DNA from 3 places in the Nocardiopsis rhodophaea genome. Region 3 is predicted to be linked to each of the others. Evidence: riboswitches for the same ligand, from Rfam matches in the RefSeq annotation. Region 3 holds a riboswitch; each other region holds the start of a gene.

What was found. Region 3 has a riboswitch for cobalamin ahead of cobN (cobaltochelatase subunit CobN). Riboswitches for the same ligand answer to the same signal wherever they lie in the genome.
Region 1: another riboswitch for cobalamin. It lies ahead of ABD259_RS00340 (ABC transporter substrate-binding protein); the one in region 3 lies ahead of cobN (cobaltochelatase subunit CobN).
Region 2: another riboswitch for cobalamin. It lies ahead of ABD259_RS00550 (ABC transporter substrate-binding protein); the one in region 3 lies ahead of cobN (cobaltochelatase subunit CobN).

Annotation. Positions count from the first base shown of each region.
Region 1 covers NZ_BAAAPC010000001.1:64,607-70,852, forward strand. The annotation lists gene ABD259_RS25775 (Scr1 family TA system antitoxin-like transcriptional regulator) at 342-686, shown strand; gene ABD259_RS00325 (hypothetical protein) at 1,171-1,578, opposite strand; tRNA gene ABD259_RS00330 (tRNA-Lys) at 1,919-1,991, shown strand; gene ABD259_RS00335 (hypothetical protein) at 2,091-2,507, shown strand; cobalamin riboswitch at 2,514-2,715, shown strand; gene ABD259_RS00340 (ABC transporter substrate-binding protein) at 2,903-4,072, shown strand; gene ABD259_RS00345 (FecCD family ABC transporter permease) at 4,053-5,147, shown strand; gene ABD259_RS00350 (ABC transporter ATP-binding protein) at 5,140-5,895, shown strand; gene ABD259_RS00355 (TIM barrel protein) at 5,892-6,246, shown strand, end outside.
Region 2 covers NZ_BAAAPC010000001.1:113,127-119,372, reverse strand. The annotation lists gene ABD259_RS00555 (FecCD family ABC transporter permease) at 1-775, opposite strand, end outside; gene ABD259_RS00550 (ABC transporter substrate-binding protein) at 784-1,854, opposite strand; cobalamin riboswitch at 1,951-2,142, opposite strand; gene putP (sodium/proline symporter PutP) at 2,448-3,959, shown strand; gene ABD259_RS00540 (putative glycolipid-binding domain-containing protein) at 4,100-4,672, shown strand; gene nadE (ammonia-dependent NAD(+) synthetase) at 4,797-5,636, shown strand; gene ABD259_RS00530 (ABC transporter ATP-binding protein) at 5,901-6,246, shown strand, end outside.
Region 3 covers NZ_BAAAPC010000018.1:91,677-97,922, reverse strand. The annotation lists gene ABD259_RS19495 (ABC transporter ATP-binding protein) at 1-1,223, opposite strand, end outside; gene ABD259_RS19490 (ABC transporter permease) at 1,216-1,872, opposite strand; gene ABD259_RS19485 (hypothetical protein) at 2,203-2,760, opposite strand; cobalamin riboswitch at 2,895-3,037, shown strand; gene cobN (cobaltochelatase subunit CobN) at 3,100-6,246, shown strand, end outside.

The sequences.
Region 1 (6,246 bases), on a different contig from region 3:
ATCCCACCGCTCACACTCCGCGTGTACGCCCCTGGGAGACATGATGCTGCGGCGAGCCAGGCGGCAACCCGTGGACGTCAGCGCCTGCACCACCCCCCGGCGCGCAACACCCACGCCGCGGACGCCAGCCGCTCGGCGCTGGGGGGCGTCATGCGAAAAGCTGGAGGACATTGCTTCCTCCTCGTTTCCTCCCCGATCCCCATGCTCCGGGCCGGCGGCCACTTCAGGGATCGCACGTGCAGGACGCACGAGAACGCTAACCGCCGGCCTTGGGGAATACCCCCCTCACCTGCCAGCGGCCCTGTTTGTTGAAGTCGGCGCATGCAGCACACCCACCTACCATGCGATCGCCCCGATGGCCGTCGGCGACGCGGCTTAACTGGGCGATCGTCACCGAAAGTGTGATTCGCAACCTGGAGGACGACCCTGAGATCCTGCTGCCCCAGGTAGACCGCCTGCTAGCACTCATGGATGCAGGGAGAATCCGTCTCCAGGTCATCCCTGTTACAGTCCGCTTCCGTGATCATCCTGGTTTGGATGGTCCCTTTATCATCCTGTCGCTACCAGATGGCAGGGGCCGCCTATATCGAGGGATCTGGCTCAGGCTCCTTAATCACAAATGCGAAATCCGTGGAGAACCTGTCTCTCAAATTCGGAATCCTGCAAAGCGTGGCATTCACCCCTGAGTAGACGGCAGAGTTTTTGAAGAAAGTTCGAGTACAAGTCGATGGGCGCCCGTGATCCTTTTTCGTGCGCCCAGCAGAACAGTAGCCATCACCGTGACGTAGCGGAGTTCTTGCCGTTCGGAAGCTCGTCGTCGCTTGCCGGTGGAAGGCCCGTCCGGGTAGCTGCCAGGAGACCTATCGGCAGGCTGGCGGCGTCGGAGGGAAACGTCCAGCGTCGAAGACCCTGTAAAGGGAGGAACGACGAGACGATCCGCAGCATCACGCTTCGGTGTCCACATGCGTCTCACGGTGCCCATCGTTCCTGCCACCAATCCCCGAGCCAGTGGCGCTCCGCGCCCTCGGGCCCGAGCCGCCGTCGCCCCGCCGCCTCAGTCGCCCGCCAGGCCCCGTCTCTCAGCCCCGTTCAGTAGGAGTATGCGGGATCAGGGCAGCGGCCTTCTCCGCAGCGGCCCGAGCGGCGTCGAGCAGGACACTGGTGTAGGTATCAGCGGTGAGCTTGATCGTGGAGTGCCTCAGCAGCTCCTGTACCAGCCTCATGTCCACGTCCCCCGGCCAGGTGCAGGGCGGCCGCACCGTGGCGCAGGCCACGGAAGTTCACCGGAGGAAGATCAGCGGCGTCTGTGATCTCGAGGAACGCGCCGCTGATTTGGGCATGGTGATACCGTTCGCCGCTGTCCCGGGTGAACACGTACCCGGTTTCCTTCCAGGCGGGTCCGGCCGCCAGCCGCCGGGCGTTCTGCTGGCTGCGGCGGGCACGCAGCACCGCCACCGCGTCTTCGGTCAGTGCGATGGTGCGGTCACTGGAGTCGATCTTCGTGGGCTTCGCTTCCGTGGCCCACCCCATCTGGATGAACTGATGGGCGATGTTCGCCGTGGCGGCCTTGAGGTCCACATGGTCAGCACATCGCGCTTCTGTCTACACGTTCGTCCCAGTGGCCGTCGGCCCAGGTCTTGTCCACGGTCAACGTTGTCCTAACTGGTGATCACCTACGGCATCCTGGCGCAGCTTGAGTGGCTGTTGGGTCCGCTGGTTGATACCGCGCCGGGCCTAGCGTCGGTGTGCTCCCGGTGTGCTCGGCAGTTCTGGAACGGGGCCGGACGGGGCGGGAGTTGATGGCATCCGACCGGCTGCACGCCTCCGCACACGCCCCTGGGTTCCGCATCCGGGTGGAAAACCCGTTAGTCTTAGCACGCATGGTGTGGCACCGTACCCACGACGGAAGCACGCATCGGGGCCCTTAGCTCAATTGGCAGAGCAGCGGACTTTTAATCCGCGGGTTCAGGGTTCGATCCCCTGGGGGCCCACAGCTTCAGCCCCAGGTCGCTAGCCCCCCGTCAACGGCCTGGGGTTTCTTCGTGTATGCGGCCCCGTCACGGCCCCGGTCCGGGGCACGCGTCTCAGCCGTGTCCGTGCGGGCCGAAGCGCTCACGGACCGCAACCGCCGACGCGGGACGGCCGCGACCGACGAGCGGGCGCCCGGCACCCGCGGCGAGGACGGCGACGAAGGCCGCAAAGTCCGGTCTCAGCGTACGGCGAAGAACGTGGCCGAACGGACGCCAGGACCGGTGCAGCCAGCTGGCGCCGTCAACGGCCGAGCCGCCCTCGTTCGCGCGGACCGCAACTGGAAGGCCCAGACCAACTCGGAATTCGCCGGCACCGCCCGCGTGGTGGGGGTGGCAGTGCACTACGACGATGAGCGGCAGGGGGCGACGCCGGTCCCGCCAGCGCGCCAGGCGGCCAACAGATCGGCGCTCGTGACCCGCGGGTTCGGCGTCCACACGGAGCGTCGTCCGCCAATCCCTCCGCGGCAGGGGAAGTGAGGTCTGATCTTCCAGTTCGGGAGGGGTTTGGTTAGCCTTGATCCGTCGGCCGACCGCGACGGGATCCAGGAAGCCGGTGTGAATCCGGCACGGTCCCGCCACTGTGACCGGGGAGGGAACCCCACGTGCGACCACGGCTGATGGGCCGGAAGGTCGGGGGGAGCGATGATCCGGGAGTCAGGAGACTGGCCTGTCGCGGACACGATCCACGGGGCGCGGACCCCAGGAGGCGTGCATGGGAGCTGTCGTGCTTGCGGCAGGCCCGTTCGGGTGTGGCGTGTGGTGCTCATGGTCCAATCGACCGCCTTCTGGTCGATCGGTCGTGCTGAGGGCGCTCCGCTGTCCCGGGTGCAGGTTCTTCTGTGGCCTGCGTCCAGGACACGAGAGGAACCCGGATGCTCCATCGCGCCGCTCCGCCGAGCATCGTCCCCCACGGGCGAACCCGTGTTGCCGACCCCCCAACCCCGGACGTCCCGCGCCGCACACTGCTGGGCGGGGCGCTCGCCGCTGCCGCGCTGCCGCTGCTCGCCACCGGGTGTGGTCGGGCCGGGCCCGAAGGCAAAGAGGGAAGCCGCACGGTCACCGACCTCGCGGGAGATAAGGTCACGCTCTCCGGGCCAGTGCGCCGGGTGGTGACGATTCCGCTGCCCGCCGCCTCCATGGTGGTGGCGGTGAACGGCGGGCCGGAGGTGCTGGTCGGCATGAACGCCGCCTCGCGCACCGCCATCGAGGACAGCTACCTCGGCGAGGTCTACCCCGAGCTGCTCGACGTCTCCACCGACGTGGCGGGAGCCGAGTTCGCGCCGAACGTTGAGAGTGTTTTGGCCCTGGAGCCGGATGCGGTGATCCAGTGGGGCGACCGCGGCGCCGACCTCGTCGATCCGCTGCGCGACACCGGCCTCCCCGTCGCCCAGCTCACCTACGGCACACAGGAGGACCTGGAAGGCGCCATCACCCTCTACGGCGAGCTGCTCGACAAGCAGGACCGGGCCGAGACGATGGTCGGTCGGATGCACGAGCGGTTGGAACGCTTGCGGGCCGAGCTTCCCGCATCCGACGACGACCGGCCGTCCGTCCTGTATCTGCGGGGAGCCGAGGACAGCTTGGAGGTCGGCGCCGGAGCCTCCTACAACCACTTCGTCATCGACCTCGCCGGAGGCCGCAACCCCGCCGCCGGTCTCGACAACGAGCGGGCCACGATCGACGTCGAACAGCTCCTGGAGTGGGACCCGGACATCATCCTCATCGGCAACTTCGGCCCGGCCACGCCGAAGACCATGTACGACGACCCCAAACTGGCGGGCCTGAGCGCCGTGCGCGACCGCCGCGTCTACAAGGTGCCCCTGGGCGGCTACCGGTGGGACCCACCCAGCCAGGAATCCCCCCTCATGTGGCGGTGGGTTGCCGGTCTGGTGCACGAGACCGGGGCACCAGGCCTGCGTAAGGACGTCGTCGAGACCTACGGGTTCCTCTACGGCGGCGAGCCCTCCGACGCCCAGCTGGACACCATCCTCAACGTCGTGCCCAACTCGGCCTCCCGCGGTTATGACGCGTTCGGCAGCTGAGGCGGTGGTCGACGCCGCAGACCAGGCCGACGCGCTCCACGACGCCGAAACGGCGGCCGCTCCCCGACATCGCGGGACGGTGCTGGGACTGGTGGCCGTCGTCCTGGTCGTCGGCGTCCTGGCCCTCGGCTTCGGCCGCTACTCCGTCAGCGCCGATCACGTCCTCCAGATCCTCCTCGGCCAGTTCCTCCCGATCGACCGCACCTGGTCGGACACCGAGGCCGCCGCCGTGCTCAACGTGCGTCTGCCCCGGGTCCTGCTGAGCATGCTCGTCGGCGCGGGCCTCGCCGTGTGCGGCGCGGTCCTCCAGGCCGTCTTCGGCAACCCGATCGTCAGCCCGCAGATCCTCGGCGTCTCCTCGGGCGCGTCGTTCGGCGGCGCTCTCGCGATCGTGCTCGGGCTGGGCTCGGCCGCGCTCGTCCTGGGCGCGTTCACGTTCGGGCTGGCCGCGCTCGTCGCCGTCTTCGTGGTCAGCAGGGCCCGGGGGCCGGCCCCGCCCCTGACGATCGTGCTCTCCGGCATCGTGGTCGGGGCGTTCTTCTCCGCCCTGGTGTCGCTGCTCACTTACCTCGCCGACCCCTACACCGACCTGCCGTCCATCGTGTTCTGGCTGCTCGGCAGCCTCGCAACCGCCAGCTACGCCAAGGTCGCCGTGGTGGGTGTCCCGGCCGTTGCGGGCGGGGCGCTGTTCCTGGCGCTGCGCTGGCGCATCAACGTGCTCTCCCTGGGAGACGAGGACGCCACGATCCTCGGCCTGCGGCCGGGACGGCTGCGCTGGCTGCTGCTCGCGGCCGTGGCGGCCGTCGTGGCCGGAGCGGTCGCGGTCAGCGGGGTCATCGGCTGGGTGGGACTGGTCGTTCCGCACCTCGCCCGGCTGCTGGTGGGGTCCGACCATCGGGCCGTCATCCCTGTGTCCGTCCTGCTCGGCGCGGCCTACCTCACCGTTATCGACACCGTGACGCGCAACCTCGGTGTCGCCGAGATCCCGCTCGGCGTGCTGACCGCGCTCATCGGCGCCCCCGTTTTCCTGGTTCTCCTGCACAGCAGCCGCCGAAGGATGTGGGCCCATGCTTGACCTCGACGGATTGGGGTTCGCCTACGAACTGCCCCATTGGCTGTTCCGCGACGTCTCGCGCCGCGTCACCGAGGGCGAGGTGCTAACCGTGCTTGGTCCGAACGGCCGCGGCAAGACCACACTGCTCCGCTGTCTCGTCGGGCTCGCACACCCCACCGAGGGGACGGTGCGGGCCGGCGGCGACATCGGCTTCGTCCCCCAACAGCACCACTCCACCTTCGCCTACCGGGCGCTGGACATGGTGCTCATGGGCCGCACCCGACACCTCGCACCGCTCGCGTCCCCCGGCCGACGCGACCGACGCCTTGCGCTGGCCGCGATGGAGCGTGTCGGCATCGGGCATTTGGCCGATCGCGACTACCCCACGCTCAGCGGTGGCGAGCGCCAGCTCGTACTGCTCGCCCGCGCCATCGTGGGCGAAGGCCGGGTTCTAGTGCTGGATGAGCCCGCATCCGCGCTCGACCTGCGCAACCAGGGCCGCGTGCTGCACCTGCTGCGCGGCCTGGCCGATGAGGGGCGGGCGGTCGTCATGACCACCCACCACCCGGACCACGCCCTGGAGGTCGCCGATACCGCGATGCTCATGTTCGGCGGCAGTGACGTGCGGGTCGGCTCCGCCTCCCGGCTGCTGACCGAGGACACCGTCGGCGACCTCTACGGCGTCCGCGCCCACAGCCTCGTCCTTGACGCAGGAGACGTCTCCCGTCGCGTGCTCGTCACCCGGTTCGACCAGGAGGTCCACCCGTGACCGCTCCCGCCCCCGCGCCCACGCTCGCCTGCACCATCCGGCCGTGGGCGCAATTCCCGCTCGACCGCGCGCTGCGCGGCATCCGGACCGCCGGGTACACCGCGGTCGCCCTCCCGGTACACGGCGTCCCCGCCGTGATCACCCCCGACACCCCGCCCGAGCGTGCCGCGCGCGTGGGATCCGAGATCGCCGAGCACGGACTCGATCTCATCCTGCTCAGCCACGCCGCCGACCTGGACCGCGGCGATGCGGTGGCCCTCCGCTCGCTGCGCCGTCAGATCGACCACTGCACCCGGCTGGGGGTGCGGCTCCTGGTCGACATGGGGTGCCCCGAGCCCGCGAACAACGCGC
Region 2 (6,246 bases), on a different contig from region 3:
GCAGGACGATGAGCACCGTGACAGCTGGCAGCGGGAGCATGTCCCACGTGCTGCCGCCCAGCCCGCCAAGGGTCCAGCGCATGACCTGCTTGGCGGCGTGGGGCTGGCCCGACAGCATGATGATCAGGTTCGCGGCGGCCTGCAGCACCTGGCCGACCACGACACCGGACAGGATGAGGCGGGTGCTGGTCATCCTGCCGCTCGTCCGCGCCACGGAGTAGACGGCCACCAGTGCGGCCAGGGCCCCGAGGAAGGCCGCCAGCGGAACCGAGTACGCACCGGCCACGGTGATGCCCGCGACCGTCACGAGCACCGCGCCGAAGGTCGCGCCCGAGGACACCCCCAGCAGGAGCGGGTCAGCCAGGGGGTTGCGCACCAGCGTCTGCAGTACCGCGCCCACCACCGCGAGTCCGGCCCCGACCACAGCGGCCAGCAGGACCCGCGGAAGCCGGGCCGTCAGCACGATCCGCTCGTGGGCCACCGACCAGGTCGGGTCGATGGCGCCGGGGACGATCTGGTGGGCCAGGATGCGCCAGGTGTCGGTGACGGAGATTCCCACCGAGCCGGCGACGACGCCGAACGTCACAGCCAGCGGCAGTGCGGCGAGTAGGACCGGCACCACGACGGACACGGGGAGGCGGCGCGGGATGCGCCGCTTCCGAGGTGTCTGCCGCTGGCCGTCCCGCTGGGGGCCGCCGTGATGGTTCTCAGCGGTCGGGTGGTCGCGGGTGGACTCCACTGTGGCGTGGGCGGCGGACCGCGGGTGGTGTCGCATGGCGCCGCTCAGAACGCGTCCGGGTGCAGCTGCTGGGCGACGTCGTAGACGGCGTCGCCCGCGCGGACCCCGACCACCGCCGAGGACAGCGGGAGTACCGCGAACCGCTCCTCCTTGATCGCCGGGACTTCGGCGAGGGTGGGGTTGTCCAGCAGCGCCCGCTTCTTCTCCTCCACCGGGGTCGCGCCGTAGTCGTAGATGAGGATCGCGTCGGGGGAGCGCTCGGCGACCTGTTCGACGGAGACGTCGGCGAACACCTTGTCGACGTCGTCGAAGACGTTGCGGCCTCCGGCGCGCTTGATGATCTCGTTGCCGATGCCGTTGCCGCCCGCGGTGAAGACGGTCGAGTCGATGGAGTCGACGACGACCACGTCCACCGGATCCACGTCCGACAGCCGTTCGTGTGCTTCGTCCACCCGCGACGTGATGTCGTCGTTGACCTCGTCTGCGCGGTCCTCGACGCCGAAGATCGACGCGACGTTGTCGATCTCGGTGGAGACGGTCTCCATGGTGACGTGGTCCGTGCACTGCTCGATGTTCTCGTAGGTCGCGATCCCGGCATCGGCCAGCGCCTCCCGGCCCCGCCCCTCGGCGTCATCGAAGGCGCTGCTCCCGAACCCCGCGTACACGAAGTCCGGGTCGGCCGCCAGCACCTGTTCGAACGACGGGTACTCCTCGGCCAGGACCGGGACCGCGTCGTAGGCCTCCTGGAATTCCGGCAGCACCGCGTCGTCCAGATACGCCGTGCCTACGAGCCGGTCCTCCAAGCCGAGCGCGAGCATCACCTCGGTGGCGTGCTGGTTCATGGTCACCACGCGCTCCGGCGGCGCGTCGATGGCGACATCGGTGCCGCAGTTGGCGATGGTGACGGGGAAGCCCTCCGGGGAGGCCGTGGTGGGGTCGTCCGTGGCGTCCGACGCCCCGCTCCCGCAGCCGGTGAGCGCGACGACCAGGGCTGAAGCGGCCGCTGCCGCGGCTGTCGCCGACGACGTCGATGCTGTGCCCCGGGCCGACAGGTGCCGGGCGAAGGGCGGGAAGACGGGGAAGGAGGCGGTGAAGGGGTGGGGGAGCTTGGGCACGTCCGGTCCTCTCGCGGGTCCGGGCGCGGCGGGATGCGCGGGCGCCCCTGCAACCAGGGTGGTGCGCCCGCTCGTCCCGGGGGTCCGCGCCCCTGGTCGACGATGTCGCGACGGCCCAGTCTCCTGACTCCCGGATCATCGCGTCACCCGGCCTTCCAGCGCCTGCGCGCCGTGGCCATGCGTGGGATCGACATCCCCGGTCACAGTGGCGGGACCGTGCCGGACTCGCACCGGCTTCCTGGTTTCCGTCGCCACTGGTGATCGTAGGGCCCGGGAGCTGCACTTACGCGTTCGGGGCGAAGTGGTGTCCCGACCGTGATCTTGGACACCGGGGGGCGGAGGGTCATGGAAAGGCAAAGCGCCCGACCTGCCTATATGTACCCTTCATTACGGTAAATGTCCGATCAGACAAGGTGTAAGGGGGGCGCATGGCCGGTTCGACAATCATGGACGACGAACGCATCGGCCAGGTCTCGAAGTAGTGACCAACTCCATATCGGTCATTGCCACACCTTTCACTCGCGCGCCAGGATTCGGTCAATTGCCGTGATCCCGACGATCAGAGAAAAGAGGGGAGCCGAGTGAGCAGTTCGATGGTGGCCTCGACCGCCACCTTCGCCATGTACTTCGTGGCGATGGTCGCGATCGGTCTCTGGGTTTACAAGCGGACGACGTCCCTGTCCGACTTCGTCCTCGGCGGCCGCCAGCTGAACAGCTGGGTAGCGGGCCTGAGCGCGAACGCCAGTGACTTCAGCGCGTGGCTGCTGCTGGGGCTCCCCGGTGCGATCTACCTCTCCGGCCTCGGGGAGGCATGGATCGCCGTAGGCCTCGCCATCGGCTTCGCGGCCAGCTGGTACCTCATCGCCGGCCGGCTGCGCGTCTACACCGAGCGCGTCACCGACGCGCGCAACGGCGGGGATTCCGACTCGCTGACCCTCTCCTCCTACCTGGAGAACCGGTTCGGTGACCACAGCGGTGTCCTGCGCGGTGCCTCGGCCATCCTGATCCTGCTCTTCTACCTCTTCTACGTCGCCTCCGGCCTCGTCGCCATGGGCAACCTGTTCGAGCAGGTCTTCGACATGCCGTCGAGCGTCGCCATCATCGTCGGCGTCTCGATCGTCGTCCTCTACACCTTCCTCGGCGGGTTCCTCGCGGTCAGCTACACCGACGTCATCCAGGCCGTGATGATGTGGCTCGCGCTGCTCATCGTGCCGATCGTGGCCATCGTCATCGTCACGACCGACCCGTCCGCCGGCCACGAGGTCGCGTTCTCCGACATCCTCGGCGGTGTCTCAGCCGAGGGCGACTGGAAGATCGGCGACGCCCTGGCCCCCATCGCCGTCGTCTCCGGCCTCGCCTGGGGTATCGGCTACCTCGGCCAGCCGCACATCCTCGCCCGCTTCATGGGCATCCGCTCGGCCAAGGCCGTCCCGCAGGCCGCCGTCATCAGCGTCGGCTGGGCGGTCACCGCCATGGCCCTGGCGCTGCTCGTCGGCTTCACCGGCGTCGTCTTCTTCGACTCCCCGCTGGAGGACGCCGAGCAGGTCTTCCCCACGCTCATCAGCACCCTGATGAACCCGTGGGTGGCCGGACTGCTGCTCGCCGCCATCCTGGCCGCGGTCATGAGCACGGCCGACTCCCAGCTCCTGGTCGCCTCCTCCGCGATCACCGAGGACGGCTACCGGGCGTTCGTCAACCGCGAGGCCTCCCCCATGAAGCTGGTGTGGATCAGCCGCGCCGCGGTCGTGGGCGTGGCCGTGGCCGCCGCGGCCATCGCTCTTTCGGGCAACCAGACGATCATGGAGCTGGTCGGCTACGCCTGGGCCGGGTTCGGCGCCGGATTCGGCCCTGTGATTCTGCTCTCCCTGTACTGGCGCAAGATGAACCGCGCGGGGGCGCTCGCCGGGATGGTCGCCGGTGGCGCGATGGCGGTCATCTGGACCGAGCTCGACGCCCGGGTCCTGGAGACCGGCCTGTACGCGATGGTCCCGGCCGTGATCGCCAGCCTCCTCGCGATCGCCCTCATCAACCCGCTGGGACGGGCCAGCCAGCAGATGGAGGAGGACTTCGACCGCGTGGACGGTGAAGCCAAGGCCACCGTCTGAGCCCATGGCCCAGCTCAGCCAACCGTGAACGACAGGGCCCACCGGCACCCGCTGCCGGTGGGCCCTGTCATCGCTGTTGTGACGTACCGGTGATGGGGGCACGCTGTTGTGTAATCGGGTCGTACAGGTAGAACGGTGTCATGTCCGCCAGTAACGATCACCCCGCTGTGTGGTCTCGGCTCGATGTCGTCGAAGGACTGGGCCTAGGCACACTCATCGCGGAAACGGACGGCTTCCGGTTGGAGGCGACGGAGGTTGTCGTCGACCGGGGCGCCCGCTATTCCTGCCGTTTCACCGTGTGGGCCGATCTGGCGTGGGCGACCCGGGGCGCCCGGGTCGAGATCCTCTCTCCGGACGGCGTGCGCACCCTCGAACTCGCGTCAAAGGGCGCCCACTGGACGCGCGACGGCAAACCAGCCCCCGACCTCGACGGGTGCGTCGACGTAGATGTCGCGTCCACCCCACTGACCAACACGCTGCCCATCCGCCGCCTGGGGCTGAGTCCGGGGGAATCGCGCGAGATCCCCGTCGCGTGGATCGACATCCCCGACCTGCGCGTGCACCGGACGACCCAGCGCTACACCCGGCACCAGTCGTCCGAAGGCCGCGGGCGCTACGTCTACGGCGACCCCGGCAACATCAGCTACGAGCTGACCGTCGACCGGCACGGCCTCATCGTCGACTACGAGGGTTTCGCGGCCCGAGTGAGCTGATCAGTCCCCTCCCCCTCCTCCGTTGATCTCGGCGAGCTTCTCAGGGTCGACCCCGCGTTCCTTGTGCGGGAAGGGCGTTCGGAATAATCCGACGACGCTCGCCTACGGAATGGGACGACCCCTCATGACCAACACGCACGTGTCCGACCTGCACGACGCCCGCCGCGCCATCATCCAGGAGCTGGAGGTGGCGGAGACGTTCGACGCCCACGGGGAGATCGATCGCCGGGTCGGCTTCCTCGCCGACCGCCTCACCGCAACCGGGTGCACCGCCCTCGTCCTGGGCATCAGCGGCGGAGTGGACTCCCTCACCACAGGTCGGCTCTGCCGACTGGCCGTGGACCGGGTGCGCGCGGGCGGAGGCAGCGCCGAGTACATTGCGATGCGCCTTCCCTACGGTGTCCAAGCCGACGGGCAGGACGCCGCCCGCGCCGTCGAGTTCGGTGCCCCCGACCGGTGTCTCACCGTCGACGTCAAGCCCGCCACCGACGCGCTCGCCGCCTCGATCACCAAGGCCGGGCTCGACTTCCCCGACGACGGCGCGCGCGACTTCGTCATCGGCAACGCCAAGGCGCGCGAACGCATGGTCGCGCAGTACGCCGTGGCGGGCGCGACGGGCGGTCTCGTGGTCGGCACCGACCACGCCGCCGAGGCGGTGACCGGCTTCTTCACCAAGTTCGGCGACGGCGCGGCGGATGTCGTGCCGCTGACCGGCCTGACCAAGCGCCGCGTGCGGGCCATCGCCGCTGAGCTGGGGGCGCCGCGGGACCTGGTGAACAAGACGCCCACCGCCGACCTGGAATCACTGTCCCCGCAGAAGCCCGACGAGGACGCGCTCGGCCTGACCTACGACGAAATCGACGACTTCCTCGAAGGCCGCCCGGTCCCCGACCGCGTCAGCCGCGCCCTGATCGACCGCTACCGCGCCACCGCCCACAAGCGCGCCCTGCCGACCACGCCCTGAGGCATCGTCCGGCGACGACCGGGCGTGCCTCGCGCCCCGGTCCGCCCCGCCACCGCCGAACTGTCACACCCGCCCGTCACCCTGGGCGGGTGTTCGGCGTTTCCCCCGTTTCTCGCCCCGGCACCGCGCATGCGGAATCATCCCGCCCCGCCACGGCTTGACCTCAACAATGCTTGAGGATTTAGCGTCGGGACCCGTACCGGGCGGAGCGCACCAGCGGCCCGACCTGAACTCCCCAACATTCGGTGGTGTGGCATGAGCTCCATGGAAGTCACCGCGTGGCATCAGCTCTACACGTCGATGCACGCCCAACAGGACCGGCGCCCCTTCTCCAGGGCCACGTTCCGGCGCATCCTCTCCTTCGCCCGACCGAACCGGCGTCGGCTGGGGCTGTTCATCGCGCTCAGCGTCGTGTCGGCGACGTTAGCCGTCGCGACCCCCGTCCTCGCGGGCCAGGTGGTCGACGCGATCGTCGGCGGCTCGGCGGTCGACCTCATCGTCCGGCTCGCACTCCTCATCGCGCTCATCGCCGTCGCCGAGGCCGGGGTCGGCCTGGTCACCCGGTACCTGTCGGCGAGCATCGGCGAGGGCGTCATCGTCGACCTGCGCA
Region 3 (6,246 bases):
GCCAGCCGCTGGCGGCGCAGCTCCCTCTGCCGCTCGTAGAGCTCGGAGACGTGGCGCTGCACGGCCGCCAGGGTGACGGCGCCGGTGTAGGCGCCGCTCCCGTCGACGATCGGAACGATGTCCTCGGGGCAGTTGAGCAGCGCCTCCATTGCCTCGCGGAGGGTGGCGTCCTCGCGAACGACGGTGCTGAGCCGGTCGTCGTCCGCGCCGATCAGGTCGGCGACGGTGCCCGAGGCGGACGCCAGTTCGGCGGGGCCGGTCCAGCGCAGCGGCCGGTCGAGCTCGTCGAGCACGATGGCCCGGTCGGCCGCGTGCTCGGTGAGCCTGTGCCGGACGTCGGAGACGCCGTCCGCCAACCGCGCCCGCACGACGCTCTCCGACGTGATGCTCGTGACCGGGGTGAGCTTCAGCAGCCGCATCGAGCTCTCGCCGCCGACGAACTGCTCCACATACGAGTTTGCCGGGTTGGTCAGGATCTCCTCGGCCGGCGCGTACTGGACGATCGTGGAGCCGGTGTCCAGGATGGCGATGCGGTCGCCGAGCTTGAGCGCCTCATCCACGTCGTGGGTCACGAAGACGATGGTCTTGGACAGCTCCCGCTGCAACCGGAGCAGCTCGTCCTGCAGGTTCTCCCGGGTGATCGGGTCGAGCGCGCCGAACGGCTCGTCCATCAGCAGCACCGGCGGGTCGGCGGCCAGGGCCCGCGCGACGCCCACGCGCTGCTGCTGCCCGCCCGATAGCTGGCGCGGGTAACGCGTGCGGTACTCCGCCGGGTCCAGCCCCACGAGGTCGAGCAGCTCGTCCACGCGCTTGGTGATGCGCTGCTTGGCCCAGCCGAGCATCATGGGGACCTGCGCGATGTTCTGCGCCACGGTCATGTGCGGGAACAGCCCGGCCTGTTGGATGACGTAGCCGATGTGGCGGCGGAGCTCGTCGGGGCGCTGCGCCTTGGCATCGCTGTCGCCGATCATGATGCGGCCCGTCGTCGGCTCGATCAGCCGGTTGATCATCCGCATCGTCGTGGTCTTGCCGCACCCGGAGGGGCCGAGGAGGACGACGATCTCTCCGGCCGGGATCGTCATGGTCAGGTTCTCGACGGCGGTCTCCGCGGAGGCGCCGAACCGCTTGGTCACCTCGATGAGGCGGATGGGGACACCCCCGGCACGGTCACCGCTCGCGGCGGGGCCGGCCGGCGTGCGCGGGGCGGTGGTGCTCTCAGGCATGGATTCGAATTCCTCGTGAGGTGGTCAACTTGCCGATCAGGACGAAGATGAGGTCGAACAGCAGAGCCAGCACGACGATGCCCAGCGTGCCCGCCAGCGCCATGTTCGGCGCGTTGACCGTGCCGAGGCGGCCCTGGGCGCTGAAGATCAGCTGGCCCAGACCGGGCCCGTTGACGAACGCGGCGATGGCGCCGATCCCCATCGCGAGCTGGGTGGAAACGCGCAACCCGGCCAGGATCGCCGGCCAGGCCAGCGGGAGCTGGACGCGGAACAGGGCCCGGGTGCGGCCCATGCCGATGCCGTGGGCGGCGTCCACCAGCGCCGGGTCGACGCTGTTCAGCCCGGAGATCGTGTTGCGCAGGATGGGCAGCAGCGAGTAGAGCACGATCGCCGTCACCGTGGGCGCAACGCCCAGCCCGAGTGGCGTGATCAGCAACCCGAGCATGGCCAGCGAGGGGATGGTGAAGATGATGCTGGTGGTGCCGGTGGTCAGCGCGGTGGCCGTCTCGTTCCGGAATACCAGCAGGCCGATTCCCACCCCCAGAACGGCCGCGATCAGAATGCACTGCGCGATCAGGCTGGCGTGCTGGGTCGCCTGCATCATGATGGTGTCGGAATGCTGGTCGACGTACGCCAAGAAGTCGGTCACGATGCGCGCCCCTCCCGGGCAGGGGAGCACACGCCTTGAACGGATTCGGTCATGAGCGGCAACCTTGCCGCGTGTAGGCGAAGTACGCGTCCAGGCGAATAAGGTGATCGTTCCGTTGTCGGATCAGAATTGAACCGCAACGCCGCGGTACTTGACTCCGGATTGCGCCGCCGTGTTGCCTGCGCCGCGGGAATAGGCTCTGGCCTGCGCTTTTCCGCCCGAATTCGGCGGTCGGCGGTGCGTCTTTCGGTCCCCGCCCGCCCCTCGTGTCAGGGGCGGGTCACAGGGCGACCGTCGCTGGCTGCCCCTCCGCGGCTGCTGTCCGCGTCCTTACGGCATGGCCGCCAGGGAACGCGCGTAATTAACGTGCTGCATCACCTGCATCATCGTCGACGGGTCGCGGGCCGGGATGAGCGTCGAATGCACGACCCCGTTTCCCTGCACGGTCACCTGAATGCTCCCGGTAATCTTGCGCTCTTTCATGAGGAGAAACAAGAGCCCGAGAAGGCAGAAGACGAAGAACAGGATGGCCAGCACGATCGCGACGGGCGGAATGCTCTCGTGCTGATGGGTCATGTCGGTGACGTTCCAGATGCTGCCCTTGACCGGAAAGCGCCCGGAAGGGGTGATCACCTCGGTGCGGGTCACGGTGATGTCGCCGATCGTGGTGAGCGGAACGCTGGCGCTTTCGCCCCCGGAGACGTCCGAGGGGCCCTGCCACCCTCCTGCCTGCGGTGGCCCGCCGTAGGGGGACACCTCGCCCGGATGCGGCCGCCCGTCCGGCGGGTACGGCGCGCCGCCCGGAAGGTGCTGCCCGAACGGGGCGTCGGGTGGCTGCTGCCCGTAGGGGTCGTTCGGGCCGGGCGAGGGGTAGGGATCGTGTGTCATGCCCGAGATTCTTGCCTACCGGGCGACCGTCCCAAAACCCCGCAGCTCCCGGCGCTGTGGCCGTTCGCGGCCAGGTGCCGCGGTCCGCTGCGGGCGCGCCATCCGCTTCTGCGAGGATGGGCGACGGCGGTGCGCAGGAACCCGGTGCGAATCCGGGGCGGTCCCGCCACTGTGACCAGGGAGTGGACCCGCCACACACGCCACTGCCGCGGCGGCTCGCGGGCGCGAGCGCGGTGGGAAGGCAGCGGGGAGCGGCGATCTGGGAGTCAGGAGACTGCGCGCCGACACGCATCTGTTCGGTCACGGGGCGCGGACCCCGGCGAAGACGAAGGACCACGAGTGGCAACGATCCTGCTGCTGTCCACGGCCGATACCGAGTTGCTGGCGGCACGCGCCGCCGACGCGGGCTACCGGACCGCCAACCCGGCCCGCACCGGCCCCGACGACCTCCCCGCCCTGCTGGACGGCGTTGACGTCGCGGTCGTGCGGCTGCTCGGCGGGCGCGAGGCGTGGCCGCAGGGCCTGGACACCCTCCGGGCGAGCGGTGTTCCGCTCGTCGCGCTCGGCGGCGAGGCGGCCCCCGACGCCGAGCTCATCGCGCTCTCCACGGTGCCCTCCGGCGTCGCCACCGACGCCCACGCCTACCTGCGCGAGGGCGGCATCGGCAACCTCCGCCAGCTGGCCCGCTTCCTCTCCGACACGGTGCTGCTCACCGGAGAGGGCTTCGAGCCGCCGGAACGCATGCCCGACTACGGCGTGCACGGCTCCTACGCCTCCGACCCCCAGCGCCCGACGGTGGCCGTGGTGTTCTACCGCGCGCACGAGCTGTCGGGGAACACCTCCTTCATCGACGTGCTGTGCGAGGCGATCGAGGCCGCCGGGGGCAACGCCCTGCCGGTGTTCTCCGGCTCGCTGCGCGGCCTGACCGCCGAGACCCACCCGGGCCTGTTCGAGCTGCTCGGCCGCGCCGACGCCGTCATCACCACGGTGCTGGCGGCCGGTGGCGCGGTGGCCGCCGACGCCAGCGGGGGCGGCGACGAGGACGCCTGGGACGCCGGGGCGCTGGCCGCGCTCGACGTGCCCATCCTCCAGGGGCTGGTGCTCACCTCCAGCCGCGAGAGCTGGCAGGCCTCCGACGCCGCCCTGACCCCGATGGACGCCGGAATGCAGGTCGCGATCCCGGAGTTCGACGGGCGGCTGATCACCGTCCCGTTCTCGTTCAAGGAGACCGGGGAGGATGGCCAGATCCCGGTCTACGCGGCCGACCCCGAGCGCGCCGCGCGCATCGCCGGGGTCGCCGTGCGCCACGCCCGCCTGCACGCCGTGCCGCCGGAACAGCGCCGCCTGGCCGTGGTGCTGTCGTCCTACCCCACCAAGCACTCCCGGGTGGGCAACGCCGTCGGCCTGGACACCCCGGCCTCGGCGGTGCGGCTGTTCCGCCTCCTGGCCGAGCGCGGCTACGACCTCGGCCCCGACGACACCCTGTGGCGGGTACCCGGTCCGGAGGAGGGCCGCCGCGAGGACGACGGCGACCCGCTGATCCACGCCCTGATCAGCGCCGGGGGGCACGACGTCGAGTGGCTCAGCGAGGAGCAGCTCGCCCGCGCCGACGCCCGCGTCCCGCTGGACGACTACCGCCGCTGGTTCGACGCCCTGCCCGCCGAGCTGACCGCGGGCATCCGGGAGCAGTGGGGCGAGCCGCCGGGCGAGCTCTACGTCGACGACTCCTCCGGCCGCCCCGAGATCGTGCTGGCGTCGCTCCGGTTCGGCAACGTCGTGCTGATGATCCAGCCGCCGCGGGGCTTCGGCGAGAACCCGATCGCGATCTACCACGACCCGGACCTGCCGCCCTCGCACCACTACCTGGCGGCCTACCGCTGGCTGGAGACCGCCCGGGAGGACGGCGGTTTCGGCGCCGACGCCGTCGTTCACCTTGGCAAACACGGCACTCTGGAGTGGCTTCCGGGCAAGGGGTTGGGGCTGGCGGCCGAGGACGCCCCCGACGCGGTGCTCGGTGATCTCCCCTTCGTCTACCCGTTCATCGTCAATGACCCCGGCGAGGGCACGCAGGCCAAGCGCCGCGCGCACGCCACCGTGGTCGACCATCTCGTCCCGCCGATGGCGCGCGCCGACACCTACGGCGACATCGCCAAGCTCGAACAGCTCCTGGACGAGTATGCCCTGGTGAGCGACCTCGACCCGGACAAGGCCCCGGCGCTGCGCGCGCAGATCTGGACGCTCATCAAGGCGGCCGAGCTCCACCACGACCTGCACCAGGACGAGATGCCCGGCGAGGACGACTTCGACGATTTCGTCATGCACGTCGACGGGTACCTGTGCGAGATCAAGGACGTGCAGATCCGCGACGGTCTGCACATCCTCGGCGCCGCGCCGGAGGGGGAGGCGCGCGTCAACCTCGTGCTGGCCGTGCTGCGCGCCTCGCAGGTCTGGGCGGGGCAGGTGGGCGCGCTGCCCGGCCTGCGGGCGGCCCTGGCGGAGGCCTTCGGGCTGGAGGAGAAGACCCTGCTGGCCGAGCCGGGGGCGCGGGCCGAGGTCCCCGCCGCCCTGACCGACCTGGTGGAGGGGCCGTCGCGCCGCGCCTCCGACGCGCTCGACCTGATCGACACGCTGGCCCGGCGCATGGTCGAGGCCATGGAAGAGCGCGGGTGGCGGGGCGACGAGGCCGGGTGCGGCGACGCGAGCGAGGCATCCGCGTGCGCGAAGCAGGTCGTCGCAGACGTTCTGGGCCGCCCGCTGCCCGACGCCGAGCGCGTGCTCACTTTCGCCGCCGAGGAGGTGGTGCCGCGTCTGGCCGCGACCAGCGACGAGATCGACGCCGTCCTGCACGCGCTCGACGGCGGCCACATCCCGGCCGGGCCCTCCGGTTCGCCGACCCGCGGGCTGGTCAACGTGCTGCCCACCGGCCGCAACTTCTACTCGGTGGACCCCAAGGCGATCCCCGCGCGCAACTCCTGGGACGTCGGGCAGGCGCTGGCCGACTCGCTGATCCAGCGGCACCTCGACGACACCGGGGCCTACCCGAAGTCCGTCGGCCTCACCGTCTGGGGGACCGCCGCGATGCGCACGCAGGGCGACGACATCGCCGAGGTGCTCTCCCTGCTGGGGGTCCGCCCGACCTGGGACGACGCCTCACGCCGCGTCACCGGGTTCGAGATCGTCCCGTTGGAGGAGCTCGGGCGTCCGCGCATCGACGTCACCGTGCGCGTCTCCGGCTTCTTCCGGGACGCGTTCCCGCACGTCATCGGACTCGTCGATGACGCGATCCGGGCGGTCACCGAGCTGGAGGAGGCCCCGGAGGACAACTATCCGCGCGCCCACGCCCTGGCCGACCACGCCGAGCACGGCGACTGGCGGCGCTCCACGACGCGGATCTTCGGCTCCAAGCCGGGCGCGTACGGCGCCGGGCTGCTGCCGCTGATCGACGCGCGCAACTGGCGCGACGACGCCGACCTGGCCGAGGTGTAC